2 regions of the Cronobacter condimenti 1330 genome follow, and region 1 is predicted to be linked to the other one. Evidence: predicted binding sites of a transcription regulator. Region 1 holds the regulator's gene; the other holds the start of a gene.
What was found. Region 1 encodes PurR, which represses purine synthesis genes. Its sites were predicted from a motif close to CANGCAAACGTTTGCNTG; they were not measured.

Region 1 (15,266 bases):
AACATCCAGACTTCGCTTTATCAGCCGCAGCAAGATATGCTTAGCGCCTGCCGGAAAAATTAACGTTTCTGGCGCTTTTCGATAAGGTGACTTGCATTAGACCGACCGGTCTACTAAATTGAGGCGTATGAACCGAACACCTGAACATGACACACGTGAACACCTTCTGGCGACTGGTGAGCAGCTCTGCCTGCAACGCGGTTTCACCGGCATGGGATTAAGCGAACTGTTAAAAACCGCGGGCGTGCCAAAAGGCTCCTTCTACCACTACTTTCGCTCAAAAGAGGCGTTTGGCGTGGCGATGCTGGAGCGCCATTACGCCCGGTATCAGGCAAGCCTGGAGGCGCATTTCAACCCGGCAGGCCCGGCGCGCGAGCAGCTTATCGCGTGGTTTGAAGAGACGCTGCATCATTATTGCCAGACCGGCAAAATGACGGGCTGCCTGACGGTGAAGCTCTGTGCGGAAGTGTGCGACCTGTCTGAAGATATGCGCGACGCGCTCGATAAAGGCTCAGCGCAGGTCATCAGTCTGCTGGCAGGTGCGCTTGAACGTGGACGCGACGCCAGTACGCTAACGTTTAAGGGCAGCGCGCAGCAGCAGGCGCAGGTGTTATACGTGCTCTGGCTCGGTGCCAGCCTGCAGGCCAAAGTGTCGCGCAGCGGTGTACCGCTGGAAAATGCGCTGGCGCACGTCAACGATATTCTTTAAGTAAGCGCCTGCCGCTGGCAGCGCTTTTTTATTTCGCTCGTTACAAGACGACCGGTCTACTCAGGAGTGACTATGCAAGACGAAAAGCTTTTTACCCCGCTGAATGTGGGCGCGATTACTGCCCCTAACCGCGTATTTATGGCGCCGCTGACCCGCCTGCGCAGCATCGAGCCGGGCGACATTCCTACCGCGATAATGGTCGAATATTACCGCCAGCGCGCCAGTGCCGGGCTGATTATCAGCGAAGCTACCCAGATTTCCGCGCAAGCAAAAGGGTATGCCGGCGCCCCGGGCCTGCACAGCGACGAGCAAGTTGCGGCGTGGAAGAAAATCACCGCCGCGGTGCACGAGGCCGATGGCCGCATCGCCGTACAGCTCTGGCACACGGGTCGCATCTCTCATAGCAGCCTGCAGCCAGGCGGTGAAGCACCGGTCGCCCCTTCGGCTATCAACTCAGGCACCCGCACTTCCCTGCGCGATGAGAACGGCAAAGCTATCCGCGTCGATACCAGCACCCCGCGCGCGCTGGAAACGCACGAAATCCCGGGTATCGTCGATGATTTCCGCAAGGCGGTCGGCAACGCCCGTGACGCCGGTTTTGATATGGTTGAACTGCATTCCGCCCACGGTTACCTGCTGCATCAGTTCCTGTCGCCGTCTTCTAACCAGCGCACCGATCAGTATGGTGGCAGCGTGGAAAACCGCGCCCGTCTGGTGCTCGAGGTCGTCGACGCGGTGAGCAAAGAGTGGAGCGCCGACCGTATCGGCATTCGCGTATCGCCAATCGGCAGTTTCCAGAACGTCGATAACGGCCCGAACGAAGAAGCCGACGCGCTGTATCTGATTGAAGAACTGAACAAGCGCGGTATCGCATACCTGCATATGTCCGAGCCAGACTGGGCAGGCGGCGTGCCGTATACCGACGAATTCCGCCAGAAAGTGCGCGCGCGTTTTGACGGCGCCATTATCGGCGCGGGCGCGTATACCCGTGAGAAAGCCGAAGCGCTTATCGCCAAAGGGCTTATCGATGCGGTAGCGTTTGGTCGTGATTACATTGCCAACCCCGATTTGGTTGAACGTCTGCGTAAAAAAGCCGAACTCAACCCGCAGCGCCCGGAATCCTTCTACGGTGGCGGCGCGGAAGGCTACATCGATTACCCTACCCTGTGATCCAAATTGATAGCGGCGGCCTTCCGCCGCTATACTAAAATACGGTTTCATACCGACGCTTCATCACATTCCGTTTATTTAAGAGGATCTTATGCGCTTACTTCACACCATGCTGCGCGTTGGCGACCTGCAACGCTCCATCGATTTCTACACCAACGTTCTTGGCATGAAACTGCTGCGCACCAGTGAAAACCCGGAATATAAATATTCGCTGGCGTTCGTTGGCTACGGCCCGGAGAGCGAAGAAGTGGTCATTGAGCTGACCTACAACTGGGGCGTGGAAAGCTATGAGCTGGGTACGGCCTACGGCCATATCGCCATCAGCGTGGACAATGCCGCAGAAGCCTGCGAGCGTATCCGCAATAACGGCGGCAACGTTACCCGTGAAGCAGGCCCGGTCAAAGGCGGCTCCACGGTTATCGCTTTTGTAGAAGATCCGGACGGTTACAAAATCGAGCTTATCGAAGAGAAAGACGCGGGTCGCGGCCTCGGCAACTGATCCCTCCGGCGGGCGTTCTGCCCGCCTTGCTGCATCCCGTCGTGAAATTTGCCATAATGCGCGCTGCTTTAATTCCCCAAACTTAAGAGACGCTGATGTCCGATAACGCTCAACTGACCGGTCTGTCCGACCGTTTTCGTGGCTTTTACCCTGTTGTCATCGATGTGGAAACCGCCGGTTTTAATGCTAAAACCGATGCGCTGCTGGAAATCGCCGCCATCACCCTGAAGATGGATGCCGATGGCTGGCTGACCCCTGATGAAACGCTACATTTTCACGTTGAGCCTTTCGAAGGCGCGATCCTCCAGCCGGAAGCGCTGGCATTTAACGGAATCGATCCGCATAACCCGCTGCGTGGCGCCGTCAGCGAATATGACGCGCTGCACGCCATTTTTAAAATGGTGCGCAAGGGTATGAAAGAGAGCAACTGCAACCGCGCGATTATGGTGGCGCATAACGCAACGTTCGATCACAGTTTCATGATGGCCGCGGCGGAACGCGCATCGCTTAAGCGCAACCCGTTTCATCCGTTCGTGACCTTCGATACCGCCGCGCTGAGCGGCCTGGCGCTGGGTCAGACGGTACTGGCGAAAGCCTGTATCGCAGCCGGTATGGTGTTTGACAGCACACAGGCCCACTCGGCGCTTTATGACACTGAACAAACCGCCCTGCTGTTTTGTGAAATCGTCAATCGCTGGAAACGCCTGGGCGGCTGGCCGTTGCCGATGGTTGAGTCTGACAACACGCCTGCCGACGGCGAATAAGCGGAACGACGCGCAAAAAAAAGCGGCCCTGAGGCCGCTTTTTTATTCGCGTCTGAGACAAAACGCGGATCCGTTACGCCATTACTCTGCGCTCGGGGTGTCTGACTGATGCTTCGCCGCGGTTTCTTTGATCAGCTGCTGCAGTTCGCCGCGCTGATACATTTCAATCACGATGTCGCAACCGCCAACCAGCTCGCCATCAACCCACAACTGCGGGAAGGTCGGCCAGTTCGCGTATTTCGGCAGTTCAGCGCGGATATCCGGGTTTTGCAGAATATCTACATACGCAAAACGCTCGCCACAGGCTGACAGCGCCTGTACAGCCTGTGCGGAGAAACCGCAGCTCGGCAGCTTCGGGGAGCCTTTCATGTACAGCAGAATCGGGTTTTCAGCGATCTGGCGTTGAATTTTTTCAAGCGTAGTGCTCATTGTCTTACTTCCTCAAGCGTCATTACGGCGTTAGCTTTACATTGTAGCGGCTCCGGAGCGTCTCGAAAATGCATAATCTTGCGCTTAAGCCCGGCGCCGTGCCGTGGTGAAAGAGAAGAAAATAATAACACTTTTCTTTGCGCTGCCGATATTCTCTCCTGAAGAGGCGCGCTAAAATGCGCTCCACCGCAGCGGTAACTGGCGAAAAATGTTGCGCCGGTTAACGAAACTGCACTGCGAAGGTGATTTGCTGCTTAACTTTGGACATTTCTTTAGATTAGAATCAGCAAGCTCTTAAAATTCATCCGTTGGCATGATTGCCGGCTTTATGCAGGGGAATGCTCAGTGGCGCGCAAAACAAAACTTGCTCTCACGCTCTGTGCTTTGTTAATGACTTCATCACTGGCTTTTGCGCCTGTCGCGCATGCGTCGGAGCAGACGCACGCCTCAAAGGTGCAAAAAGCGCACGCCAGTACGGTGAAAAAGAAAACCAGCACAAAAACCCGTCAGACCGCCAAAAAAAGCAATAACGCAACGAAGACCAAAACGGCGAAATCCGCCAGCGAGAAGCGAAACACCACCGCGAAACGCACCAGCAAATCCTCTTCTACCGCCAGTAAAACCGCTTCCCGTCGCGCTTCCAGCACTTCCGTTAAACAGGCAAGCTCTCGTCTGACTGCACAAACGTGCGCTAAGACCCACAAAAATCGCAAAACTAAATGTGTGAACGGGCCGCTGACCATTGCGGACGCGCATAAAGCGCGCGTGAAAAAAGCCCAGACGACGGCCATGAACAAACTGATGAACCAGATTGGCAAGCCGTATCACTGGGGCGGTACCTCACCGCGTACCGGGTTCGACTGTAGCGGTCTCGTCTGGTACGCCTATAAAGATCTGGTGAAATTCCGCATCCCGCGCACGGCGAACGAAATGTATCACCTGCGTGATGCCGCGCCGGTGAACCGCGGCGAGCTGGAAAGTGGCGATCTGGTGTTCTTCCGCACCCAGGGCCGCGGCACGGCGGACCACGTGGGCGTTTATGTTGGTAACGGCAAATTCATTCAGTCACCGCGCAGCGGTCAGGAAATCCAGATAACCTCACTGAGCGAAGATTACTGGCAGCGCCATTACGTCGGCGCCCGCCGCGTGATGACCCCACGTACGATCCGCTGACCGCACTCACGTTACCGTGATCATAAAAAAACGGAGAAGGTCCCCCTTCTCCGTTTTGCTTTTTATGACGTGCTGGCATTATTCAACACGGCACGCCGTTTGCGCCTCCCGGCGGCTGGAAAGCAGCACCAGCAGTAAGCCAAGTGCGGCAATCAGCGCCCCCATGACCGGCACCACGCTGTAGCCAAGCCCCGCATGAATGACCGCACCACCCGCCGCCGCACCCAGCGCGTTGCCAAGATTAAACGCACCGATATTTACCGAAGAGGACAGTCCCGGCGCTTCGCTGGCCACGCGCATCACGCGCATCTGCAGCGGCGGCACCACAGCGAACGTCGCTGCTCCCCAGACCACCATGGCGATCGCCGCGCCGATTTCGGTTTTCGCAAGCCAGGGGATCGCTGCCATGATAACGATAAGCAGCAGCAGAAAGCCCTTCAGCGTACCGCTCACTGAGCGATCCGCGAGGCGGCCCCCCAGATAGTTGCCGATGGAAAACCCGACGCCTATCAGCACAAGCATTGCGGTCACGAATGCCGCACTGGCATCAGTGATGTGGTGCAACACCGGCGCGATGTAGGTATAGAGCGTGAACATCGCGCCGGCGCCAAGCACCGTGGTCAGCAGCGCGCTTACCACCTGCGGGTGCATCAGCACCGTCAGCTCGCTTTTCACATCCGGACGCTCGCCGCTGCCGCCTTTGGGCAGGGAGAACCAGAGGCTCGCCATCGCCACCAGCCCAAGCCCGGCGGTCGCAAGAAACGACATACGCCAGCCTATCGTTTCACCAAGCCAGGTCGCGGCGGGAACGCCACCGATATTCGCGATAGTCAACCCCATAAACATGGTGGCCACGGCGCTCGCCTGCTTCTGTTTTGGCACAACACTTGCCGCGACGACCGAACCCAGCCCGAAGAACGCGCCGTGATTGAGACTGGTCAGGATGCGCGACGCCATCAGCGTCATGTAGTCAGGTGCCAGGGCCGAGAGCACATTGCCGAGGGTAAAAATCGCCATCAGGAAAATGAGCGCACTGCGTCGGGCGCGATGCGACAGCAGCAGCGTCATAAGCGGTGCGCCAACCATCACGCCGACCGCATAGGCGCTTATCAGCATACCGGCTGCGGGAATCGACACATTCACGCCATTCGCTATCACCGGCAGCAGTCCCATCGGGGAAAATTCGGTCGTGCCAATGCCAAAAGCACCAATAGCCAGTGCCAGTAACGGGAAATTGACTTTCATTAATTGCTCCAGAAATTGTACAACAGCGCCGAATACACCGGCGTAACAGCAGGACGCAGAAAGGATGGCATGTTCAGACCGAATCGATAAGTAACAAAAACAGCAAAATATTATTGCGTATATGTTAAAGATTACGCAAATAGTGTTATTAGCGAATCATAAGGGAATAACGTGAAAAAGAAAGGCAACAGCGAAGGAAAGTGCGTTAAGCGCAGGAATTGTATAAAGAGAGCGGGAGAACGGACGCGTTCTCCCGCGACACGCTTAATGCAGGATGGCAGTAAACGCGCCTGCCACAATTAAACCCAGCACAACAACAGTCGTCACCAGCGAAAATTTCAGATCGGTACTCATGGTATTCTCCTCAAAGACCCCACAAAAAACAGGTAGAGCGCATTTTTACATAATCGGGCCGAAAAATCCTGCGACATTTAACCAGATATGCGTTTTCCCTCTTCCCCTTTCGATAAAGATAAGCCAAAATTCGTCGCTACTTTATTCGGTACCGGCCATCGACCCCTCCTCACGCTAAATGTCGCGTTTCCCGGCATGCCGCACGTCCCCTCGTGGCACACAGGGGTGTGTACAGGCAAACGATTAACCCGTGATTTTACAGGGCTCAGCCAGGGGTCTGGAGTAATTATTAATGGCAACAATTAAAGACGTCGCGAAGCGAGCAAACGTTTCTACAACAACAGTCTCACATGTAATTAACAAAACCCGTTTTGTGGCGGAAGAGACGCGCAACGCGGTATGGGCAGCGATTAAAGAATTACACTATTCGCCAAGCGCCGTGGCGCGCAGCCTGAAGGTGAACCACACCAAATCTATCGGGCTACTCGCGACCAGCAGCGAAGCGCCCTATTTCGCAGAAATTATCGAAGCCGTTGAAAACAGCTGCTTTGCGAAAGGCTATACGCTTATCCTTGGCAACGCGCATAACAATCTGGAAAAGCAGCGGGCGTACCTGTCGATGATGGCGCAAAAGCGTGTGGACGGCCTGCTGGTGATGTGCTCGGAATACCCGGAGCCACTGCTGGCAACGCTTGAAGAGTATCGTCACATTCCGATGGTGGTAATGGACTGGGGCGAAGCCAAAGCGGACTTCACCGACTCGGTTATCGATAACGCTTTTCAGGGCGGTTATCTCGCGGGTCGTTATCTCATTGAGCGCGGGCATCGCGATATCGGCGTGATCCCGGGCCAGCTTGAGCGCAACACCGGCGTGGGACGTTTCTCCGGCTTTATGAAAGCACTGGAAGAAGCAGCTATTAACGTGCCGGAAAACTGGATTGTGCAGGGCGATTTTGAGCCAGAATCCGGCTACCGCGCGATGCAGCAGATCCTCTCGCAGCCGCAGCGCCCGACAGCCGTCTTCTGCGGCGGTGATATCATGGCAATGGGCGCGATTTGCGCCGCGGATGAAATGGGGCTGCGCGTGCCGCAGGATATTTCCATTATCGGCTACGATAATGTGCGTAACGCCCGCTTCTTTAGCCCGGCGCTGACGACAATTCATCAGCCAAAAGAGACGCTGGGCCAGACCGCCTTTAATATGCTGCTGGACCGAATCGTGAATAAACGCGAAGAGTCACAGACCATTGAGGTGCATCCACGCCTTATCGAACGCCGCTCGGTGGCGGACGGTCCGTTCCGCGACTATCGTCGTTAATCCCCGCCGGGAGCCTGTTTACGCAGGCTCCCGCAGCCACTCCCGGTTCAGCGTTTCACTGTCCCCCAGATAATCAAGCAACCAGCGCAGCGCGGGCGAGGCATCACTCTGGCGCCACGTCAGGCAACAGGCCGCATCAGGAAAGGGATTGTCCAGCGTCAGCGCGTGCCACGCCCCACTATCAAGCCATGGCTTCGCAAAGTGCGTCGGCACCATACCGATACAGAGCCCCTCGCCAAGCGCGTCGGCAGCGCAGTACCAGTCCGGCACCACCACGCGCCGTTGGTTATCCAGAAGCCAGGTGATGCGTTTGGGCAGCGAGCGCGAGGTATCCTCCAGCACCAGCGACGGGTAATCGCGCAGTTGATCGTCAGTCAACGCGCCCGCCTGTTGTGCCAGCGGATGGTGGCTCGCCACCACGCAGCGCCAGCTCAACGCCCCCATATCGCGAAACGCAAAGCGCCCGCCCCCGACCGGGATAGCCTGCGTGGCGCCGATGGCAAGCTCTACGCGCCCGTCGGCCAGGGCATCCCAGACGCCGTTAAACACCTCCTGCGACACCAGTAACTCCACATCGGAAAAGTGTCGGTAGAAATCGAGTACCAGACGGCGGGTACGTTCAGGGCGCACAATATTGTCCACGGCGATGGAAAGCTGGCCGCGCCAGCCGTTCGCTATCTGCTGGCACTGTTGTCGGGTGATCATCATTTTTTTGATAACAGAACGTCCTTCACGCAAAAACCAGCTGCCCGCAGGCGTCAGGACCACATCGCGGTGCCGACGCTCAAAGAGCGCTACCGCGAGCCACTCTTCGAGCTGACGTACCGTATAGCTGACCGCAGAAGGCACGCGGTGAAGTTCTGCCGCCGCCGCGCTGAAGCTGCCGTTGCGCGCCACGGCGTCCACCACTTCAAGAGAATATTCGGACCACATTTTCTGCCTGCAAAAAATTTGAACGGAAACGGCAAATATTAGCGTTTCACAAGCCGGATTGCACTCCGTACACTCCTGGCTCTTTCGCGTATTAAGAAGTGAGTTAACGTTATGCGACCTACAAAAGGATTTCTTTGCTGGCTCGCCGGGCTGAGTGTGCTTGGTTTTCTGGCGACCGATATGTATCTGCCGGCGTTCGCCGCCATCGAAGCGGATCTCCACACTGCACCTTCGGCCATCAGCGCCTCCCTAAGCCTGTTCCTTGCGGGCTTCGCGCTCGCGCAATTAGTCTGGGGCCCACTCTCTGACCGCTTTGGCCGCCGTCCTGTGCTGCTGGCAGGACTTGGGATTTTCGCCATAGGCTGTCTTGGCACCGTATGGGTGCAGAGCGCAGGCGCCCTGCTGGCGCTGCGATTCCTTCAGGCTGTCGGTGTTTGCTCGGCGGCGGTAAGCTGGCAGGCGCTGGTGACCGACCGCTACCCGGCCCAACAGGCACGCCGTATCTTCGCCACCATTATGCCGCTGGTCGGACTTTCTCCGGCACTGGCACCGCTGCTTGGCAGTTGGATCCTGAACCATTTTGACTGGCAGGCGATTTTCGTCGTGCTGTTTGCGATTACGCTGGTGTTAATGATCCCGGCGCTGCGTCTGCCTGCGGGCGCGCCGCAGGGCAACCACGACGGTGTACCGCTGAGCTTTGGCATGCTGCTGCGCTCTAAAGCTTACAGCGGCAATGTGCTTATCTATGCTGCCTGCTCCGCCAGCTTTTTTGCGTGGCTCACCGGCTCGCCGTTTATCCTTCACGAAATGGGGTACAGCCCGGCCGTGATTGGTCTGAGCTATGTGCCGCAAACAATTGCATTTATGGTGGGCGGCTACGGTTGTCGCAGCGCGCTGCAAAAATGGCAGGGAGAAAAACTTCTGCCCTGGCTGCTGGTGGGCTACGCGCTGAGCGTTGTCGCGACCTGGCTTGTGGGGTTAAGCGACACGGTGACGCTTACCACGCTCTTAATCCCCTTCTGCCTGATGGCGATGGCAAATGGCGCAATTTATCCTATTGTGGTGGCCGCGGCGCTGCTGCCATTCCCGCAGGCGACCGGGCGCGCCGCGGCGCTGCAAAATACGCTGCAACTGGGCTTGTGTTTTGTGGCGAGTCTGGTGGTCTCCTGGCTTGTGGCAACGCCGCTGCTTTCCACCACCAGCGTGATGCTGTCAACGGTACTGCTGGCGTGGCTTGGCTGGTACCTGCGCGGAGGCCGCGTCGCGCAGGGGTAATCAGGCGAGCGATAATATGCATTTTTTGTTATTAGCTTGCTAACCATCAACGGTTGAATCATCGAAAAGCGAGGCCTATACTGGTTCGCGGCTCTTTGATAATTACCATAAATATTATGTAGTAACGGGAGCCGCTGGCTCCCGTTTTTGTTTGGAATGACATTTCTGGCAAGGGTCATCCCCTTCCTCTGTTCTACGTCGGATATCAGGCTCACGGACCTTTCCGTGATATTTCTCACACACCGAAAATTGCGACTACGCTCTTTGAAGGTTCTGATCACAGTAGTGATGGAGAAGCTATGAGTTCATCGTGTATAGAAGAAATCAGCATACCGGACAACCACTGGTATCGCATCGCATCTGAACTGCTCAGCCGGGCCGGGATCGCCGTTAACGGCGCTGCGCCTTCCGATATCCAGGTGAAAAACCCTGATTTTTTTAAGCGAGTTTTACAGGAAGGCTCACTCGGGCTTGGCGAAAGCTATATGGACGGCTGGTGGGAATGCGAGCGCCTCGACCTGTTCTTCACAAAAGTGCTGCGCGCCGGGCTTGAAGACCAGCTGCCCCATCACCTTAAAGATACGCTGCGCATTCTGGGCGCCCGCCTGTTTAATCTGCAATCGAAAAAGCGCGCCTGGATTGTCGGTAAAGAGCATTACGATCTTGGTAATGACCTCTTCAGCCGCATGCTTGATCCCTACATGCAGTATTCGTGCGGCTACTGGAAAGAGGCGGATAACCTGGTGGACGCCCAGCAGGCGAAGCTGAAACTTATTTGCGAAAAACTGGAATTAAAACCCGGCATGACACTGCTGGATATCGGCTGCGGCTGGGGCGGGCTGGCAGCGTTCGCGGCGCGCCATTATGGCGTTTCGGTCACCGGCGTGACCATTTCCGCCGAGCAGCAAAAAATGGCACAGGACCGCTGTGAGAGGCTGGACGTAACTATCCTTTTGCAGGATTACCGCGATCTTGATGCGCAGTTTGACCGTATTGTGTCGGTGGGCATGTTCGAGCACGTCGGGCCGAAAAACTACGCCACTTACTTTGACGTCGCTGACCGCAACCTGAAGCCTGACGGGCTGTTTTTACTGCATACCATCGGTTCGCGTAAGACCGACAATAATGTCGACCCGTGGATTGATAAGTATATCTTCCCGAACGGTTGCCTGCCGTCGGCGCGCCAGATTGCCGCCGCCAGCGAGCCGCATTTTGTGATGGAAGACTGGCACAATTTCGGCGCTGACTACGACAAAACGCTGATGGCGTGGTACGCGCGTTTTCTGGCTGCCTGGCCTGATATCGCCGATAACTATTCTGAACGCTTTAAACGCATGTTCACTTACTACCTTAATGCCTGTGCAGGCGCATTCCGTGCGCGGGATATTCAGCTCTGGCAGGTGGTGTTCAGCCGCGGCGTCGAAAACGGCCTGCGCGTTGCCCGATAAGCATTAACCCCGGCGCACGCCGGGGGCTTTTTGCCACTGTCGTTTCCGCGCTTTGTGACACTTCTCACGCTTTCACGACGTTTCCTTCAATAAAAGTGATCCCGCCAACAATCAAGCAACAGATGCATGGAAACCGGTTTCCATTTTGTTTCACACTGAGCGCCATTCCCCCTGCCTGATAAAGGAAACGCCTCATGAGTCTGTACCAGAGTATGGTCCATGTTATTGAAAACAAAATTACGCCGCTGGCGGGCGCGATGGGTTCGCAGCGTCATGTCGTGGCGATCAGGGACGGTTTCCTTGCCGCCCTGCCGTTTATGATTATCGGTTCGTTTCTGCTGGTGTTTATCTTTCCGCCCTTCTCGCCGGACACCCAAATCGGCTTCTGCCGCGCCTGGCTCGATCTCTCGCTGAAATATCGTGAACAGCTGATGCTGCCGTTCAATTTAAGCATGGGTGTGATGACGTTTTTTATCTCGGTCGGGATTGGCGCAAGCCTTGGCAAGCACTACAAGCTTGACCCGATCATGACTGGCCTGCTGGCATTTATGGCGTTTCTGCTGGTCGCTGCCCCTTATAAAGACGGCACTATTTCTACACAATATTTCTCCGGTCAGGGCATTTTCACCGCGCTGATTACAGCCATTTACGCAAGTGAAATGTATGCGTTCCTGAAGCGTCACAACATTACGATTCGCCTGCCGAAAGAGGTGCCAACGGGCGTGGCGCGTTCGTTTGAAATCCTGATCCCGGTGGTGGTGATTGTCTTTACGCTGCATCCGCTCAACCTGATTATCGAATCCACCACCGGCATGATCCTGCCGGAAGCGATTATGCACCTGCTCTCACCGCTGGTAGCCGCCTCCGACTCGCTGCCGGCGATCCTGATTTCCGTTTTAATCTGCCAAATTCTCTGGTTTGCCGGTATTCATGGCGCGCTTATCGTTACGGGCATCATGAATCCCTTCTGGATGGCGAATCTCTCTGCCAACCAGGCCGCGCTGGCGGCAGGTGGTGCGTTACCGCATATTTATCTGCAAGGCTTCTGGGATCACTACCTGCTGATTGGCGGGGTGGGCTCAACGCTGCCGCTGGCATTTCTGCTGCTGCGAAGCCGCGCCATACACCTGCGTACGATTGGCAAAATGGGCGTCGTGCCAAGCCTGTTTAACATCAACGAGCCGATTCTTTTCGGCGCGCCGGTCATCATGAACCCAGTTTTCTTCCTGCCGTTTATTCTGGTGCCGATGGTCAACGCAGTCCTGGCCTGGACTGCGACCAAACTCGGCTGGCTGGCGCAGGTCGTCTCGCTGACGCCATGGACCACACCGGCGCCTATCGGGGCCTCGTGGGCGGCAAACTGGGCCTTCAGCCCGGTAGTCATGTGCCTTATCTGTATGGTGATGTCGGCGCTGATGTACTACCCGTTTGTGAAAGCCTATGAACGCACACTACAGAAACAGGAATCAGCACAAGAGTCGCCCGCAAGTGACACCGTCACGAACAACGCCTGATTTTTTCACGCCTGCCCTGTTGGCAGGCGTTTGACTGAGCTATGAGGATGGATATGCACTACTCATTTCCTGAAGGATTCTGGTGGGGCAGCGCCAGCTCGGCGCCGCAAACGGAAGGTGAAAGCCTGAGCCACGGCAAAACGCCCACCATCTGGGACCACTGGTTCCGCCTGCAGCCGGAGCGCTTTCATCACGGGGTCGGCCCGGCGCAGACCTCGACGTTTTATGAGCACTGGAAAGAGGATATTGCGCTGCTAAAAGCGCTCAATCACAACACCTTCCGCACGTCTGTCTCATGGGCGCGACTGATCCCGGACGGCACAGGCGCGGTGAATCAGGAGGCTGTCGCGTTCTACAATCAGGTGATTGACGAGCTGCTGCGCCAGGGCATCACGCCATTTATTAACTTGTTTCACTTCGACATGCCACTCTCGCTCCAGGAGCAGGGCGGCTTTGAGAATCGCAAGGTTATCGATGCGTATGAAGCATATGCCCGCACCTGTTTTGAGCTGTTTGGCGATCGCGTAACGCACTGGTTTACCTTCAACGAGCCGATTGTGCCGGTAGAAGGCGGGTATCTGTATGATTTCCACTATCCGAACGTGGTCGATTTCCGCCGCGCGGCGACGGTGGCGTACCACACAATGCTGGCGCATGCCCGTGCGGTAAAGGCCTATCGCGAACGTAACGACGGTGGCGAAATCGGCATCATCCTGAACCTCACGCCCTCCTACCCGCGCTCGCAAAACCCGGCGGATGTGAAGGCTGCGCATATCGCCGATCTCATGTTCAACCGCAGCTTCCTCGACCCGGCGCTTCGCGGCAGCTACCCGGAGGATCTGGTAGCGCTGCTGTCTCAGTACGATCAGTTGCCCGCCTGCCAGCCTGGCGACAAAGAACTGTTGGCCGCCGGTGTGGTGGATCTGCTCGGCATCAATTACTATCAGCCGCGGCGTATTCAGTGTCGTGATTCGCAGGTTAATCCTGACAGTCCGTTTATGCCGGAGTGGTTCTTTAGCGCCTATGAAATGCCGGGGCGTAAAATGAACCCGTATCGCGGCTGGGAAATCTATGAGAAAGGCATCTACGACATTCTCACCCGCCTGCGTGTAGAGTATGGCAACCCGCGTTGTTATATCTCAGAAAACGGCATGGGCGTTGAAAACGAACAGCGCTTTGAACAAGACGGACAGATTCAGGACGATTACCGCATTGCGTTTGTGCGCGATCACCTGAAATGGCTGCATAAAGGCTTAAGCGAAGGCAGCCGCTGTCTGGGCTACCACATGTGGACCTTTATTGATAACTGGTCCTGGTGCAATGCGTACAAGAACCGCTACGGCTTTGTGTCACTCGATCTGGAAAGCCAGAAACGCACGATTAAAAAGAGCGGTGAATGGTACCGCCAGGTGGCGGCAAAGAACGGGTTTGATGAGTAACCGAGTGGCGGCCATAGTGCCGCCACACTTTGCAGGAAAATACGATGTCCACCATCAATGATGTCGCGCGCCTGGCGCGCGTTTCCAAAGCCACCGTCTCACGGGTGCTGAGCGGCAATCGCGGCGTCAAGGAAGAGAGCCGTCTGGCCGTGCTGCGCGCCGCTGAAATGCTCAACTATCAGCCGAACGCCATCGCGCAGTCGCTCTCCAGTCAGACGACAAATTGCATTGGCGTAATTTGTGCAAGCGAACATATCCAGCAGGCGACCTGCTGGCTGCAGGCGCTGGAAAAACAGCTCAGCCAGCACGGGAAACATCTGCTGCTGCGCTTTGCGAGTAACGCGCAGGAGGTCACGCGCGCCCGCGCCGAACTCGATTCCGGTTTATGCGACGCGCTGATGATTGTCGGAGCCCGTTTTCCCCTCCCGTCGCTTGATGACGATGTCATTCTGGTGGATTGCCTGAGCGCGGCGACTGGGCAGGGCATTCAGTATGACTGGCTGTACGCCGCCCAGACGGCAGTGCAATACCTGTGCAGCCACCAGCGGCGCGACATTGCCCTGATTAATTTCCCGTCAGGCGACGCCGCGGCGGAGATCTTACAAGGATATCGCCAGGCGGCGGAAAACCATCTGGTGCCCTTTCATCGCCAGCGCGTGATTGAAGACGAACCGGTGCTGCGCATCGCGCTGCAAAAGCTCATTAACAGCGGCGTAAAATTTAATGCGTTGCTGGTCACCGACGACAGACAAGCCCATGAGGCGATGGCAATGCTGCGCGAATATCGCTTTGCGGTGCCGGAGCAGGTATTGGTGTTCAGCCTGGAGAGCTCGGGCCGCGGCGTGGGCCTTGAGGGTGTGCCAGCGATTACTTATTCGCTGGAAAGTATCGCCCGTCAGGCGGTGGCGCTGCTGGCCGGCGGCGCGACGGGCGAACGGGTGCGGGGAACGCTGGTGAGCGCATAAGCCCCGCGCACAGGTTATTCGGCGGGATGCA
Region 2 (15,266 bases), 370 kb from region 1:
AAGCAAAATACCGCCACGACTACCGTGCGCCGGATTATATGATTACCGATATTGATCTGACCTTCGACCTCGACGCCGCCAGAACGCGGGTCACGGCGGTCAGTCAGGTCAACCGCCGTGTGGCGGAGAATGCGCCGCTGCGTCTGGACGGCGAAGACCTTACCCTGATTTCGGTCGAGGTTGATGGCACGCCCTGGACGCAACATCGCCTGGAAGAGGGCGCGCTGGTGCTGGAAAACGTGCCGGAGCGCTTTACTTTAAAAATCGTCAATAACATTAGCCCAGCGACGAACACTGCGCTGGAAGGGCTATATCAGTCGGGCGAAGCGCTTTGCACCCAGTGCGAAGCGGAAGGTTTCCGTCATATTACCTGGTACCTGGATCGCCCGGACGTGCTGGCCCGCTTCACGACCAAAATTATCGCTGATAAAGCGAAATACCCGTATCTGCTTTCTAACGGCAACCGTGTCGCGCAGGGCGAGCTGGACGATGGCCGTCACTGGATGCAATGGGAAGATCCGTTCCCGAAACCGTGTTATCTGTTCGCGCTGGTAGCGGGCGATTTCGATGTGCTGCGTGATACCTTCACTACCCGTTCCGGGCGTGATGTCGCGCTGGAGCTTTATGTAGATCGCGGCAATCTTGATCGCGCTGGCTGGGCGATGACCTCGCTGAAAAACTCCATGAAGTGGGACGAAACGCGTTTTGGTCTGGAGTACGATCTCGACATCTATATGATAGTTGCGGTGGATTTCTTCAATATGGGCGCGATGGAGAACAAAGGGCTGAATGTCTTTAACTCCAAATTTGTGCTGGCGCGCGCCGAAACCGCGACTGATAAAGACTACCTCAATATTGAACGTGTCATTGGACACGAATATTTCCATAACTGGACCGGTAACCGCGTCACCTGCCGCGACTGGTTCCAGCTCAGCCTGAAAGAGGGGCTAACGGTATTTCGCGATCAGGAGTTCAGCTCCGATCTCGGCTCCCGTGCGGTTAACCGCATCAGCAACGTGCGCACCATGCGTGCTATGCAGTTCGCTGAAGACGCAAGCCCGATGGCGCACCCGATTCGCCCGGACATGGTCATCGAGATGAACAATTTCTACACCCTGACGGTGTATGAAAAAGGCTCCGAAGTGATCCGCATGCTGCATACGCTGCTGGGCGAAGCCAATTTCCAGAAGGGCATGCAGCTCTATTTCGAACGCCATGACGGCAGCGCCGCCACCTGCGACGATTTCGTGCAGGCGATGGAAGATGCGTCCAATGTTGACCTGTCGCATTTCCGCCGCTGGTACAGCCAGTCCGGTACGCCGATTGTCACCGTACAGGATGACTACAACCCGCAAACCGAGCAGTACACCCTGACGCTAAGCCAGAGAACGCCGCCGACGGCGGATCAGCCGGAAAAACTGCCGCTGCATATTCCGTTTGATATTGAGCTTTATGACAACGAAGGTAACGTGATCCCGCTGCAAAAAGAGGGGCATCCGGTGCACCACGTGCTGAACCTCACCCAGGCGGAGCAGACCTTCGTTTTCGACAATGTCTATTTCCAGCCGGTGCCGTCGCTGTTGCGTGAATTCTCCGCTCCCGTGAAGCTTGAATACAAATGGAGCGATCAGCAGTTGACGTTCCTGATGCGTCACGCACGCAACGATTTCTCCCGCTGGGACGCGGCGCAGAGCCTGCTTGCCACCCATATCAAACTGAATGTCGCGCGTTATCAGCAGCAGCAACCGCTGTCGCTGCCGCTGCACGTCGCGGATGCCTTCCGCGCGATCCTGCTTGATGAGACCCTCGATCCGGCACTGGCGGCAGAGATCCTGACACTGCCGTCGCAGAATGAAATTGCCGAGCTGTTCCAGACTATCGACCCGCAGGCTATCGCCGCTGTGCATGATGCACTGACGCGCACGCTTGCCACTGAACTGGCCGATGAACTACTGGCGGTCTACAACGCCCATAAGCTGACCGGTTATCGTATCGATCATGCGGATATCGGCAAGCGCGCGCTGCGTAACACCTGCCTGCACTATCTGGCGTTTGGCGATGCACAACTGGCCGATAAACTGGTTGCGATGCAGTACCACGAGGCGGACAACATGACCGACGCGCTCGCGGCCCTTGCAACGGCCGTGGCAGCACAGCTGCCGTGTCGCGATACGCTGCTTGCCGAATATGACGACAAGTGGCATCACGACGGTCTGGTGATGGACAAATGGTTTATGTTGCAGGCCATGAGCCCGGCGAAAGCGGTGGTGACCAATGTCCGTGCACTGCTGGAGCATCGTTCATTCAGCCTCGGTAACCCCAACCGCGTTCGTGCGCTGGTCGGCGCGTTTGCCACCAACAATCCGGCGGCCTTCCATGCCGAGGATGGCAGCGGTTATCGTTTCCTGGTGGAGATGCTCACCGAGCTCAATACGCGCAACCCGCAGGTGGCGTCACGTCTGATTGAGCCGCTGATCCGCCTGAAACGTTATGACGACAAACGTCAGGCGCTGATGCGTGCGGCGCTGGAAGAGTTAAAAGCGCTACCGAAGTTATCTGGCGATTTGTATGAGAAAGTGAGTAAAGCGCTGGCGTAACCGGTAAACATGAGCGGCGGGTCGCATTACGCTTACCCGACCGACACATTTATCGTACGGTCCATCACCATGTCAGGCGGGTGCACAACGCACCCGCCTTTTTCTGGTCACCCCACCTTTACTGCCCGTACGGGCGCAGGCGTTTTACGCATCACACGGTTCAACACCTCGGCTTCAAGCTCTGCAAGATGCGGCGTGCCGTGACGGCGCGGGTGCGGTAAATCGACGGTCAGGTCAAAGCCAGTTTTTCCGTCTTCAATCAATAACACCCGCTCTGCCATCGCCACTGCTTCGCTCACATCGTGCGTCACCAGCAGCACCGTAAACCCGTGTTCGCGCCACAGCGATACAATCAAATCCTGCATCTCAAGACGTGTCAGCGCGTCCAGCGCCCCGAGCGGTTCATCAAGCAGCAGCAACCCCGGACGATGAATCAGCGCGCGCGCCAGCGCCACGCGTTGTTTCTGTCCGCCCGAAAGCGCTGCAGGCCAGTCGCCCGCACGGTCGCCAAGTCCCACTTCGTCCAGCACCTGCCGTGCCGCCGGCTGCCAGCGACCTTTAAGGCCCAGCCCCACGTTTTCGAGGACCGTTTTCCAGGGCAGCAGGCGCGCATCCTGAAACATCATGCGGGTATCCTCCCGGGCGTCGGCAAGCGGCGCGTTGCCAGCGCTCAACTCGCCCTCGTTTGGGGCCTCAAGCCCGGCCAGCAGCCGCAACAGCGTGCTTTTTCCACCGCCGCTGCGCCCGACTACCGCGACAAATTGTCCGGCGGGAATATGCAGGTTCAGCCCGTTGAGAATAGTTTTGGCGCCGTAGCGTTTGCTGATGCCTTCCAGCAGCAGCGGTGTGCCCTGGTTAAGTCGTGCGGTAGTCATGCGTTCGCCTCCTTTAACTGGTAAGCGGGGTGCCAGCGCAGCCAGAGGCGTTCCAGCGCCCGGGCGCTGAGGTCCGCCAGCTTGCCAAGCAGGGCGTAGAGAATAATTGCCACCACGACGACATCAGTTTGCAAAAATTCGCGCGCGTTCATTGCGAGATAGCCGATGCCCGAGTTCGCTGAAATCGTTTCTGCGACGATAAGCGTCAGCCACATCAACCCGAGTGCAAAGCGCACGCCAACCATAATGGAGGGCAGGGCGCCTGGCAGAATGACCTGCCGGAAAAGGCTAAAGCCTGACAGTCCATAACTACGCGCCATCTCCAGCAGGCCGCTGTCGATATTACGTATGCCATGCCAGGTATTGATATAAATGGGAAACAGCGTGCCGAGCGCCACCAGAAAAATTTTGGCGCTCTCATCAATGCCGAACCACAGAATCACCAGCGGGATCAGCGCCAGATGCGGCACGTTGCGCAGCATTTGAATCGAGCTGTCGAGCAGCCGCTCGCCCCAGCGCGACAGGCCGCTGATAAGCCCAAGCGTGAGCCCAATCAGCCCGCCGATGGTAAAGCCCACCATTGCGCGCCAGCTGCTGATAGCCAGATGTTGCCAGAGCTCGCCGCTTGCCATCAGCCGCCAGAAGGTTTCCACCACGCTCTGTGGCGACGTCAGGATGCGTGTTGAGAGCCAGCCCGTTTGTGAGGCGAGCTGCCAGAAGGCTATTACGCCCACTGGCACCACCCACGGCGCGGCGCGCTCGAGCCATTTTTGCGAAGCGCTTGCCATGTGGCCTCCTTAACTCTGCGCCACGCGGCGCGGAATAAATTCGTTGGCCACCGCCTCGCCCTGCGCCGCGAGCGTACGCGGCTGGGGCACTTCGGGGATGGTGACGTCCAGATGCGGGAACAGCAGCTCGCCCACCCGGTACGCCTCTTCAAGATGCGGATAGCCGGAGAGAATAAAGCTGTCGATGCCGAGTGCCGCGTATTCATTGATCCGCGCCGCCACCGTTGGGCCATCGCCCACCAGCGCCGTTCCCGCGCCGCCGCGTACCAGGCCCACGCCCGCCCAAAGGTTAGGGCTAATTTCAAGCTGGTCGCGACGCCCGCCGTGCAGCGCTGCCATGCGCTGCTGGCCGACCGAATCCTGACGCGCAAACGCCGTCTGGGCTTTCGCTATCGTCTCGTCATCCAGATGCGCAATCAGCCGGTCGGCGGCCTGCCACGCCTCGTCATTCGTTTCGCGGACAATCACATGCAGACGGATGCCAAAGCGCACCGTACGTCCGTGCGCCGCCGCTTTGGCGCGAACCTGGGCGATTTTTTCTTTCACGAGTTCAGGCGGCTCGCCCCAGGTGAGATAGAGATCTACCTGCTCGGCAGCGAGATCCTGCGCGACATCAGACGATCCGCCGAAATAGAGTGGCGGGCGCGGCTGCTGTACTGGCGGGAAAAGCAACTGGGCACCACGCACCTTAATATGCTTGCCATCAAAATCGACTTTCTCGCCTTCCAGCAGGCGTCGCCAGACACGGGTAAATTCGGCTGAAGCCTCATAGCGCGCAGTGTGATCGAGGAAAACGCCATCGCCCGCCAGCTCCTGCGGATCGCTGCCTGTCACCAGGTTAAACAGGGCACGGCCATTGGAAAGCCGGTCGAGCGTTGCGGCCTGGCGCGCTGCCACGGTCGGTGAGACGACCGACGGGCGCAGGGCCACCAGAAACTTCAGTCGCTGCGTCACCGGAATCATCGAGGCGGCGACCAGCCAGGCGTCCTCGCAGGAGCGTCCGGTTGGGATCAGCACGCCGGTGAATCCCAGACGGTCCGCGGCCTGGGCTATCTGCTGTAAATAGCCGTGGTCCACCGGACGAGCGCCCGCATCGCTGCCGAGATAATGCCCATCGCCGTGGGTCGGTAAAAACCAGAACAGATTCAGACTCATGATTTCTCTCCTTCGGTTGCGCCCGCCCAGATGCGGCTGCGGATGTCGACTTTTTTAGGGACTAAATGGTTGTCGTAAAACAGATCGGCGGTGTGTTGCTGGCGCACGGCCGTCTCTTCATTAACAGGCGTAATACGGGTCGGCGGCCGGTGATCAAAATAGAGCGCAATAACCGGCTCCGGCAGACCAATGCTTTTGGCAAAGAGTGTGACGCTCGCGGCGCGCTGGCTGCGCGTCAGGGCGTCCGCTTCGCTGAAGCTGTCCAGTACGCCTGTCAGAAATTGCCCATACTTCTGCGCATAAGGGCGTGCGGCAAGATAGAACGAACCAGTGAGATTGAGATCGGTGCCATCGGTCAGCACACGCACGCCACCCTGACGAAGCGCGGCAGAGTAGTACGGATCCCAGATAGCCCAGGCATCGACATTGCCCTGCGTGAACGCGGCGCGCGCATCGGCCGGGGTCAGGTATACGGGCTGAATATCGCTGAAGCTCAGCCCGGCTTTTTGCAACGCACGCAGCAGTAAGTTGTGGGAGCTGGAGCCTTTCTGAAACGCCACCTTATGGCCTTTGAGATCGGCCACCGTTTTGATCGGGCTGTTCTCTGCTACCAGCAGCACTTCTGCTTTAGGCTTCGGCGGCTCGCTGCCGATGTAGACCAGATCCGCGCCTGCCGCCTGGGCGAAAATAGGCGGGATATCACCGGTGCTGCCAAGATCAATGCTGCCTACATTGAGCGCTTCCAGCAGTTGTGGGCCTGCCGGGAATTCCACCCAACTGATGCGCGTGTTCGGATAGCGTTTCTCCAGCAACTGGTGGCTTTTGGCGAGCACCATGCTCACTGAGCCTTTCTGATAGCCGATGCGTAAGGCCTCCGGCTGCGGCGGGGCGGCCTGCGCGGCGGTGACAAAGAGTGTCAGGCCTGCGGCCAGTAGCGTCACGGCGTGACGGCGCAAAAAATTAAGCATGTAACGTTCTCCTTGTGAAATGTGGCGCAGGGGTCGCCAGATGGCGGCGCGTCAGGGCCTGCCAGAAACTTTCCAGTGCGTCATCGAGACGGGTTTGCAGCAGCGGCGAAAAGCGCGGCTGATGGTGGTAATCAAGCACCTGGCTATCGTCGGCGAAGACGCCGTGGAGGATCTCCTGCGCTTTCAGCGCATTGAGCACAGGCTTGAGGGCGTAATCGAGCGCCAGTAAATGCCCGACCGATCCGCCTGTTGCGAGCGGCAGCACGACTTTTTTCTCAAGCGCCCGTTCAGGCAGAAGATCAAGCAGCGTTTTCAGCGCGCCAGAAAACGAGGCTTTGTAAACCGGCGTGGCAATAATGACGCCATCCGCCTGCTGGAGCTGCTCAATCAGGGTCAATAGCGCCGGACTGTCGAAACGGGCATAGAGCAAATCTTCGGCGGCGAAATTGTGGATATGCCAGTGGCAAACCTCCACGTCGAGCCGGGTCAGTTCATTAGCAAGCCAGGAAAGCAGGGCGCTGGATCGCGACGGGAAGCGCGGGCTTCCCGCCAGAGTAATAACTGCATACCACCTCCTTATAACCAAAAGTTTGTTTATATTTAACATTAATAACAATATGACGAGATAGTGGCAGAGGGAGGCGGGGGGAGAAACTAAAAATTTCGGGGATGCTTTGCCGGAAATCGCATAATCGTGGTTAAAAAAGAAAACGTTTGCGTTCAACGGCGCTTTTTTGCCGCAGGTCAATTCCCTTTGTGAAGCGGATCGCAGATAATAGCGCCCCGGTTTGCACACCGGGAATCCAGGAGAGTTCATGTACTACCCCTTCGTTCGAAAAGCCCTTTTCCAGCTCGACCCAGAGCGCGCTCACGAATTTACCTTCCAGCAAATGCGCCGCGTCACCGGTACGCCGCTTGAGGCGCTGCTGCGCCAGAAAGTGCCGTCCAAACCGGTCACCTGCATGGGACTGACATTTAAAAATCCGCTGGGTCTTGCTGCGGGCCTCGACAAGAATGGGGAATGCATCGACGCGCTTGGCGCGCTGGGTTTCGGCTCCCTTGAAATCGGCACCGTGACGCCGCGCCCGCAGCCTGGCAACGACAAGCCGCGGCTGTTCCGCCTGGTAGCGGCGGAGGGGCTAATTAACCGTATGGGCTTTAATAACCTCGGCGTGGATAACCTGGTTGAGAACGTCAAAAAAGCGCATTTTGACGGCGTGCTCGGCATTAATATCGGCAAAAATAAAGATACGCCGGTCGAGCAGGGAAAGGATGACTATCTGATCTGTATGGAAAAGGTTTTTCCTTACGCCGGTTATATCGCGATTAATATCTCTTCACCAAATACGCCAGGTTTGCGCTCACTGCAATATGGCGAAGCACTGGATGATCTTCTCGCTGCGATTAAAAATCAGCAACAGATCCTTGCTCAAAAGCATCATAAATATGTCCCTGTGGCGGTGAAGATCGCGCCCGATCTTTCTGTCGATGAATTGATCCAGGTTGCCGACAGTCTGGTACGTCATCACATTGATGGCGTTATTGCGACCAATACCACGCTCGATCGCAGCCTGGTACAGGGCATGAAACATTGCGATGAAACCGGTGGTTTAAGCGGGCGTCCGTTGCAATTAAAAAGTACGGAAATCATTCGACTTTTAAGCCAGGAATTAAAAGGCCGCCTGCCGATTATCGGTGTGGGGGGCATTGATTCTGTCATCGCCGCGCGCGAAAAAATGGCCGCTGGCGCTTCGCTTATTCAGATCTATTCCGGCTTTATTTTCAAAGGCCCCCCGCTCGTTAAAGAAATTGTGACCCATCTTTAAGCATTTCCTTATCTAAGAGCACCAGGGCTTTATTTTCAGCCCTGGTTGTTTTATATTCCGCGGTTGTTGCTAATTTAAACGTCATAGTCTTAGATTAATGAGGGAATAAACGAAGCGGCAAAATAAGGGAAATATTTTTGAGTTTCAGAGCGGTAGGGGGATAACAATGCGTATAAAGCCGGATGATAACTGGCGATGGTATTATGATGAAGAGCACGACCGAATGATGCTCGATCTCGCCAACGGCATGCTGTTTCGCTCGCGTTTCGCACGCAAAATGTTGACGCCTGATGCGTTCGACCCTGCTGGATTCTGCGTCGATGACGCTGCCCTCTGGTTTTCCTTCGACGAAAAATGCCGTGACCTTCCTCTCTCCGCCGAGCAGCGCGCTGAACTGGTGCTCAATGCGCTCGTTGCTATCCGTTTTCTCAAACCCCAGATGCCGAAAAGCTGGCACTTTTTAGCCCACGAAGAGGCTGAATGGTTGCCTGGCTGTGGCGATGCCGCCTGTGTGTGGCTTAGCGACAGCGGCGAAGCTGTCAGTTTGCTGGTGGTGGAACCTGGCGATAACGCAACGTTGTGCCTGCTGGCGCAGCCATCGTTAACGCTCGCGGGACGCGCGATGCAGTTAGGGGATGCTATAAAGATTATGAATGACAGGCTCAAACCGCTGGCGTGCGCGCCGCAGCTGAGCCTTGATCAGGCCGTTTAACGGGCGAGCCTCACCGCACCCGCCGGTACGCAGCTACAGCTTAAAAACGTCCCGTCATCGCCCAGCGCGCTTTTCTTAAGCGGCGTCACTTCACCTTCCAGTAACGTCACGCGGCAACTGCCGCAAATACCGGCGCGGCAGGAATACGGTATACGAATGCCTTGTTGTTCAAGCTGCTCCAGTACGACCTGCTGGTTGTTGCCAATAAACGGTTTTCCTTCCCATTCAATAGCGACCTGCGCGGCGAGCGTGGCGGCGGGCGCTGCGCGCTCTTCGACCACGCCTGCGCCGTAGAGACGCGCCGGGCCTGTCGCCAGCACTTCAACGCGATCGCCCGCGCGGATGACGCCACTGTTACGCGCAATCAGGTTCTGGCCGAAATCAACGTCGCCGTTATCAAGCGCTGTACGGAATTTTTGCAGCGTCGCCAGCGGCTCGCCGCTGGGGTGTTTGCGTCCGCGCTCGGGGCTGACCGTTGTGAAAATGCAGCGGCTGCACGGCTTGGCAACATCAAAGATCACCTCGCCGATGCGGATAACTTTCCAGGTATCTTCCGCCCAGGCCTCAACGCCGGTGACAACCAGATTAGGGCGAAACTGATTCATGGCAACGCCTGCGGGGCAGCGCTTTTGCAGATCACGCAGGGAAGCCTCGTTGGCCAGTAAATAAGGAAAACCGTCAGCGAAACCGAGCGGCACGCCAGGATGGTGTTTTACGCGGCGCGTAAGCGACGGCCCCACCCAGCGCAACTGCACGTCACGACTAAAAAAAGTGCTCAGCCACTGGTTAATTTCGGGCGGCGCAATGCGTGCCGTAAAATGATTTCCCCAGACTTCAGTCGGCGCGGGAGTGGGCTGAAAATCGACGAAACGAATGGCGGCGCTGCTGCCATCCGGTGCGGTAAGGTGCAGACCTTCCGGTAACAGGGCAGGCGTAAAGAGCACCATCTGCGGATGCTGACGTGCGGTAATAAAGGTGCCATCGGTTTCCGTCACCATGAAGGCGCGGTCACCTGCCAGGCCGCTGACGTCTGCCAGCGCGTGAGAGACCTGCAACCCACGCATTGATTTCACCGGATGAATAAAAAGCTGCGATAAAACCATGGCGTGCGCCCTCCCGGCTAAGAAATAGAAGGGCAACTTTATGACATGCGTGGCGGATTGGCTATAATGCGCCACAATTTTCTTTTTACTGAAGTGACGATATGAAAGCTTTGTTTGCCAGTACGGCGCGTGGGCTCGAAGAGCTGTTAAAAACTGAACTGGAAAACCTGGGCGCGCAAGAGTGCCAGGTTGTTCAGGGTGGCGTGCATTTTCAGGGCGATGCGGCTCTGGTTTATCAAAGCCTGATGTGGAGTCGCCTGGCGTCACGTATCCTGCTGCCGCTTGGCGAATGCGGGGTTTACAGCGATCTGGATCTCTATCTGGGCGTTCAGGCTATCGACTGGACGAGCATTTTCGCGCCTGACGCCACATTCGCGGTTCATTTCAGCGGCCTTAACGACACTATTCGCAACAGCCAGTACGGCGCGATGAAGGTCAAAGACGCTATCGTCGACGCGTTCACCCGTAAAAACCTGCCGCGCCCGAGCGTTGACCGCGAGCAGCCGGATCTGCGCATTAACGTCTGGCTGAATAAAGATACCGCCAGTATTGCCATCGACCTTAGCGGCGAAGGCTTGCACCAGCGCGGCTACCGCGATCGCACCGGACAGGCGCCAATTAAAGAAAACCTGGCGGCGGCGATTGTGATGCGCTCTGGTTGGGAACCTGGCACGCCGCTGCTGGATCCGATGTGCGGCTCCGGCACGCTCCTCATTGAAGCGGCGATGATCGCAACCGATCGCGCACCAGGCCTGCATCGCACCCACTGGGGTTTTTACGGCTGGGCCCAGCATGATGAGAGCGTCTGGAAAGAAGTGAAAACCGAGGCGCAGGTTCGCGCACGTCGCGGTCTTGCCGATTACGCCACCCGCTTTTACGGCTCTGATAACGATCCGCGCGTGATTGAGCGCGCCCGCACAAACGCCCGTCGCGCAGGTCTTGCCGACATTATTACGTTTACGGCGCAGGATGTGGCCCACCTGACCAATCCGCTGCCGGAAGGGCCTGGTGGTACCGTCATCAGTAACCCGCCGTATGGCGAGCGTCTGGAGAGCGAACCGGCGCTGATTGCGCTGCACAGCCTGCTCGGTCGTATTATGAAAAACCAGTTCGGCGGCTGGAATCTGTCGCTGTTTAGCGCTTCGCCGGAACTGCTAAGCTGTCTGCAATTGCGTGCCGATCGTCAGTTCAAAGCGAAAAACGGCCCGCTCGATTGCGTGCAGAAGAACTACCGCCTGGCCCCGACTCAGCCGGGCGCAGCACCCGCCCAAATTGCAGAGGATTACGCTAACCGCCTGCGTAAAAATCTGAAGAAGCTGGAGAAGTGGGCCAAACAGGAAGGGATTGCCTGCTATCGCCTGTATGATGCCGACCTGCCGGACTATAACGTCGCAGTAGACCGCTACGCAGAGTGGGTAGTCATTCAGGAATATGCGCCGCCGAAGACCATTGAGCCGGAAAAAGCGCGCCAGCGTCTGTTTGACGTTATCGCCGCCACGCTTTCAGTGCTGGGGCTTGCGCCTAATAAGCTGGTGCTGAAAACCCGCGAGCGCCAGAAAGGCAAAAATCAGTACGAGAAACTGGCCCAGAAGGGCGAGTTCATGGAAGTGCAGGAATTTAACGCACGCCTGCTGGTTAACCTGACGGATTATCTCGACACCGGACTGTTTCTCGACCACCGCATCGCGCGTCGTATGCTGGGCCAGATGAGCAAAGGTAAAGATTTCCTTAACCTCTTCTCGTACACCGGCAGCGCCAGCGTTCATGCCGGCTTGGGCGGCGCGCGCTCCACCACAACGGTGGATATGTCTCGCACTTATCTGGAGTGGGCTGAACGTAACCTGCGCCTTAACGGTCTGAGCGGCCGTGCGCATCGCCTGATTCAGGCAGACTGTCTGAACTGGCTTAGCGAAAGCGACGAACAGTTTGATTTGATCTTTATCGATCCGCCGACGTTCTCAAACTCCAAACGTATGGAAGAGACCTTCGACGTGCAGCGCGATCATCTGCGTCTGATGAAAGATCTTAAACGCCTGTTGCGTCGCGACGGGACGATTATGTTTTCCAACAACAAGCGTGGGTTCCGTATGGATCACGAAGGGCTTGCCGCCCTGGGCCTGAAAGCGCAAGACATCACACAAAAAACGCTCTCTCAGGACTTCGCGCGCAACCGCCAGATCCATAACTGCTGGCTCGTAACCCACCAGACCAAGGACTAAAGAATTATGTCGTTAATCAGTATGCATGGCGCCTGGCTCTCTTTTAGCGACGCGCCTCTGCTCGATAATGCCGAACTGCATATCGAAGAAAATGAGCGTGTGTGCCTGGTTGGTCGCAACGGGGCGGGTAAATCGACCCTGATGAAAATTCTCAATCACGAACTGCCTCTGGATGACGGTCGCCTGATCTATGAGCAGGATCTGGTCGTGGCGCGTCTGCAGCAGGATCCGCCGCGTAACGTTGCAGGTAGCGTCTATGACTTCGTCGCGGAAGGCGTGGCCGAGCAGGCTGAATACCTCAAGCGCTACCATCAGATTTCCCATCTGGTGATGACCGACCCGAGCGATAAAAACCTCTCAGAGCTGGCGCAGGTGCAGGAGATGCTGGAGCATCATGATCTGTGGCAGCTGGAAAACCGCATCACGGAAGTACTGGCGCAACTGGAGCTGGACGCTGATACGCCGCTCGCGTCCCTTTCCGGCGGCTGGCTGCGTAAAGCCGCGCTGGGCCGCGCGCTGGTGAGCGCGCCGCGCGTGCTGTTGCTTGATGAACCAACCAACCATCTGGATATCGAAACGATCGACTGGCTGGAAACGTTCCTTAAATCGTTCTCCGGCAGCATCGTGTTTATTTCGCATGACCGTTCCTTTATTCGCAATATGGCGACCCGCATCGTCGATCTCGATCGCGGTAAACTGGTTTCTTACCCTGGCGATTACGATAAATATCTGCTCGCAAAGGAAGAGGCGCTGCGCGTCGAAGAGCTACAGAATGCCGAGTTCGACCGCAAGCTTGCGCAGGAAGAAGTGTGGATCCGTCAGGGGATTAAGGCGCGCCGCACCCGTAACGAAGGCCGCGTACGTGCGCTTAAGGCGATGCGCCGCGAGCGTGGCGAGCGCCGTGAAGTGATGGGCAGCGCGAAGATGCAGGTAGAAGAGGCGACCCGCTCCGGCAAAATTGTCTTTGAGCTTGAGGATGTGAATTATCGTCTCGGCGATAAAGTGCTGGTTAAGGATTTCTCTGCACAGGTGCAGCGCGGCGATAAAATCGCGCTGGTGGGGCCAAACGGCTGCGGTAAAACGACGCTGCTCAAACTCATGCTCGGCCAGCTTAAGGCTGACAGCGGGCGCGTACATTGCGGCACCAAGCTTGAGGTGGCGTATTTCGACCAGCACCGCGCAGAGCTGGATCCGGAACGCACGGTGATGGATAACCTCGCCGAAGGTAAACAGGAAGTGATGGTGAACGGCAAGCCGCGCCATGTGCTGGGTTACCTGCAGGACTTCCTGTTCCATCCAAAACGCGCCATGACGCCAGTGCGTGCGCTCTCCGGCGGTGAACGTAACCGTCTGCTGCTGGCACGGTTGTTCCTTAAGCCCAGCAACCTGCTGATCCTCGATGAACCGACCAATGACCTTGACGTAGAAACGCTAGAGCTGCTGGAAGAGCTCATCGACAGCTATCAGGGCACTGTACTGCTGGTGAGCCACGACCGTCAGTTTGTAGATAACACCGTGACCGAATGCTGGATTTTTGAAGGCGAAGGGCGGATCGGCCGGTATGTCGGCGGTTATCATGATGCTCGCGGTCAGCAGGCCTCATCGCGCGCTGTGCTGCAATCCACCGCCAAAAAGGCGGAGGCCGTCGCGGACGCGAAGGCAGAAACTGTCAAACGAGGCAGCAACAAACTAAGCTATAACTTGCAGCGCGAACTGGAGCAGCTCCCCGCCCGGCTTGAAACGCTGGAGGCAGAGCTTGAAGCGTTACAGACGAAAGTCAGCGACGCGGCGTTCTTTAACCAGCCTCATGACGTGACACAGGACGTGCTGGCGCAGCTCAGCGCCGCTGAAGCCGCGCTGGAAGAAGCGTTCGAGCGCTGGGAGTATCTTGAGTCTCTCAAAAACGGCTGATTATTCAGGAACCCGCATGCATGAACGTCATCACGCGAGCGAGCATATGCTCTGCCCGCAATGCGACCTTCTGGTTAAGCTCCCGGCGCTCGCGCCGGGGGAAAAGGCGCAATGTCCCCGCTGTGACACGACGCTGACCGTCGAATGGGCCGCACCGCGTCAGCGGCCTACCGCCTATGCGCTGGCGGCGCTGTTCATGCTGTTACTCTCGAATCTCTTTCCGTTCGTCAATATGGAAGCGGCGGGTGTCAGTAGCGAAGTGACGCTGCTTGAAATCCCCCGCGTCCTGTTCAGTGAAAACTACGGCAGCCTCGGCACCCTGTTCATGCTCTTTGTTCAGTTTGTGCCAGCGTTTTGTCTTGTCACTATTATTTTGCTCGTTAATCGCATTACGCTGTCGCCGCGGCTCAAACTCGCCATGGCGCGTGTCCTCTTCCAGCTACGCGCCTGGGGTATGGCGGAGATTTTCCTCGCGGGCGTGTTAGTCAGTTTTGTGAAACTGATCGCCTATGGCGATATCGGCATTGGCAGCAGCTTTATCCCGTGGTGCCTGTTTTGCCTGCTTCAGCTGCGGGCGTTTCAGTGCGTGGACCGCCGCTGGCTCTGGGACGATATCGCGCCTATGCCGCAGCTCGCCCAGCCGATGAAAGTGGGTATGTCGGGCATTCGTCAGGGATTGCGCGCGTGCCCGTGCTGCACGGCTATTCTGCCAGGCACTGAAGGCCGCTGCCCGCGATGCCATACGCATGGGTATGTCCGACGCAAAAATAGCCTTCAGTGGACAGTCGCACTGTTGGTTTGCGCCATCATGCTCTATCTGCCTGCCAACCTGCTGCCTATTATGATCACCGATTTGCTGGGCGACAGAATGCCGTCCACGATTATCGCAGGCGTGATCCTTATCTGGAATGAGGGGTCTTATCCGGTCGCGCTGGTGATTTTCATCGCCAGTATTATGGTGCCGACGCTAAAAATGATAGCGCTTGGCTGGCTATGCCTTGATGCCAAAGGCTACGGTCGCCAGGAGCGCGAGCGTATGCATCTGATGTATGAGGTGGTGGAGTTCGTTGGCCGCTGGTCGATGATCGATGTCTTTGTGATTGCGGTGCTGT

Region 2: the regulator PurR is predicted to act here: its motif matches at 7,087-7,104, upstream of pyrD (quinone-dependent dihydroorotate dehydrogenase).

What each region holds. Positions count from the first base shown of each region.
Region 1 is NZ_CP012264.1:1,937,427-1,952,692, reverse strand. It holds gene eptA (phosphoethanolamine transferase EptA) at 1-63, shown strand, start outside; gene AFK62_RS08960 (TetR/AcrR family transcriptional regulator) at 128-709, shown strand; gene nemA (alkene reductase) at 782-1,879, shown strand; gene gloA (lactoylglutathione lyase) at 1,971-2,378, shown strand; gene rnt (ribonuclease T) at 2,474-3,142, shown strand; gene AFK62_RS08940 (Grx4 family monothiol glutaredoxin) at 3,224-3,571, opposite strand; gene AFK62_RS08935 (C40 family peptidase) at 3,917-4,744, shown strand; gene AFK62_RS08930 (MFS transporter) at 4,823-5,989, opposite strand; gene cydH (cytochrome bd-I oxidase subunit CydH) at 6,254-6,343, opposite strand; gene purR (HTH-type transcriptional repressor PurR) at 6,636-7,661, shown strand; gene punR (DNA-binding transcriptional activator PunR) at 7,680-8,594, opposite strand; gene punC (purine nucleoside transporter PunC) at 8,706-9,869, shown strand; gene cfa (cyclopropane fatty acyl phospholipid synthase) at 10,169-11,317, shown strand; gene AFK62_RS08905 (PTS sugar transporter subunit IIC) at 11,512-12,831, shown strand; gene AFK62_RS08900 (glycoside hydrolase family 1 protein) at 12,885-14,270, shown strand; gene AFK62_RS08895 (LacI family DNA-binding transcriptional regulator) at 14,315-15,235, shown strand; gene AFK62_RS08890 (riboflavin synthase) at 15,250-15,266, opposite strand, start outside.
Region 2 is NZ_CP012264.1:1,566,590-1,581,855, forward strand. It holds gene pepN (aminopeptidase N) at 1-2,597, shown strand, start outside; gene ssuB (aliphatic sulfonates ABC transporter ATP-binding protein) at 2,705-3,472, opposite strand; gene ssuC (aliphatic sulfonate ABC transporter permease SsuC) at 3,469-4,260, opposite strand; gene ssuD (FMNH2-dependent alkanesulfonate monooxygenase) at 4,270-5,415, opposite strand; gene AFK62_RS07150 (sulfonate ABC transporter substrate-binding protein) at 5,412-6,383, opposite strand; gene ssuE (NADPH-dependent FMN reductase) at 6,376-6,963, opposite strand; gene pyrD (quinone-dependent dihydroorotate dehydrogenase) at 7,199-8,209, shown strand; gene zapC (cell division protein ZapC) at 8,376-8,921, shown strand; gene AFK62_RS07170 (YcbX family protein) at 8,918-10,024, opposite strand; gene rlmKL (bifunctional 23S rRNA (guanine(2069)-N(7))-methyltransferase RlmK/23S rRNA (guanine(2445)-N(2))-methyltransferase RlmL) at 10,126-12,243, shown strand; gene AFK62_RS07180 (ABC transporter ATP-binding protein) at 12,250-14,154, shown strand; gene pqiA (membrane integrity-associated transporter subunit PqiA) at 14,171-15,266, shown strand, end outside.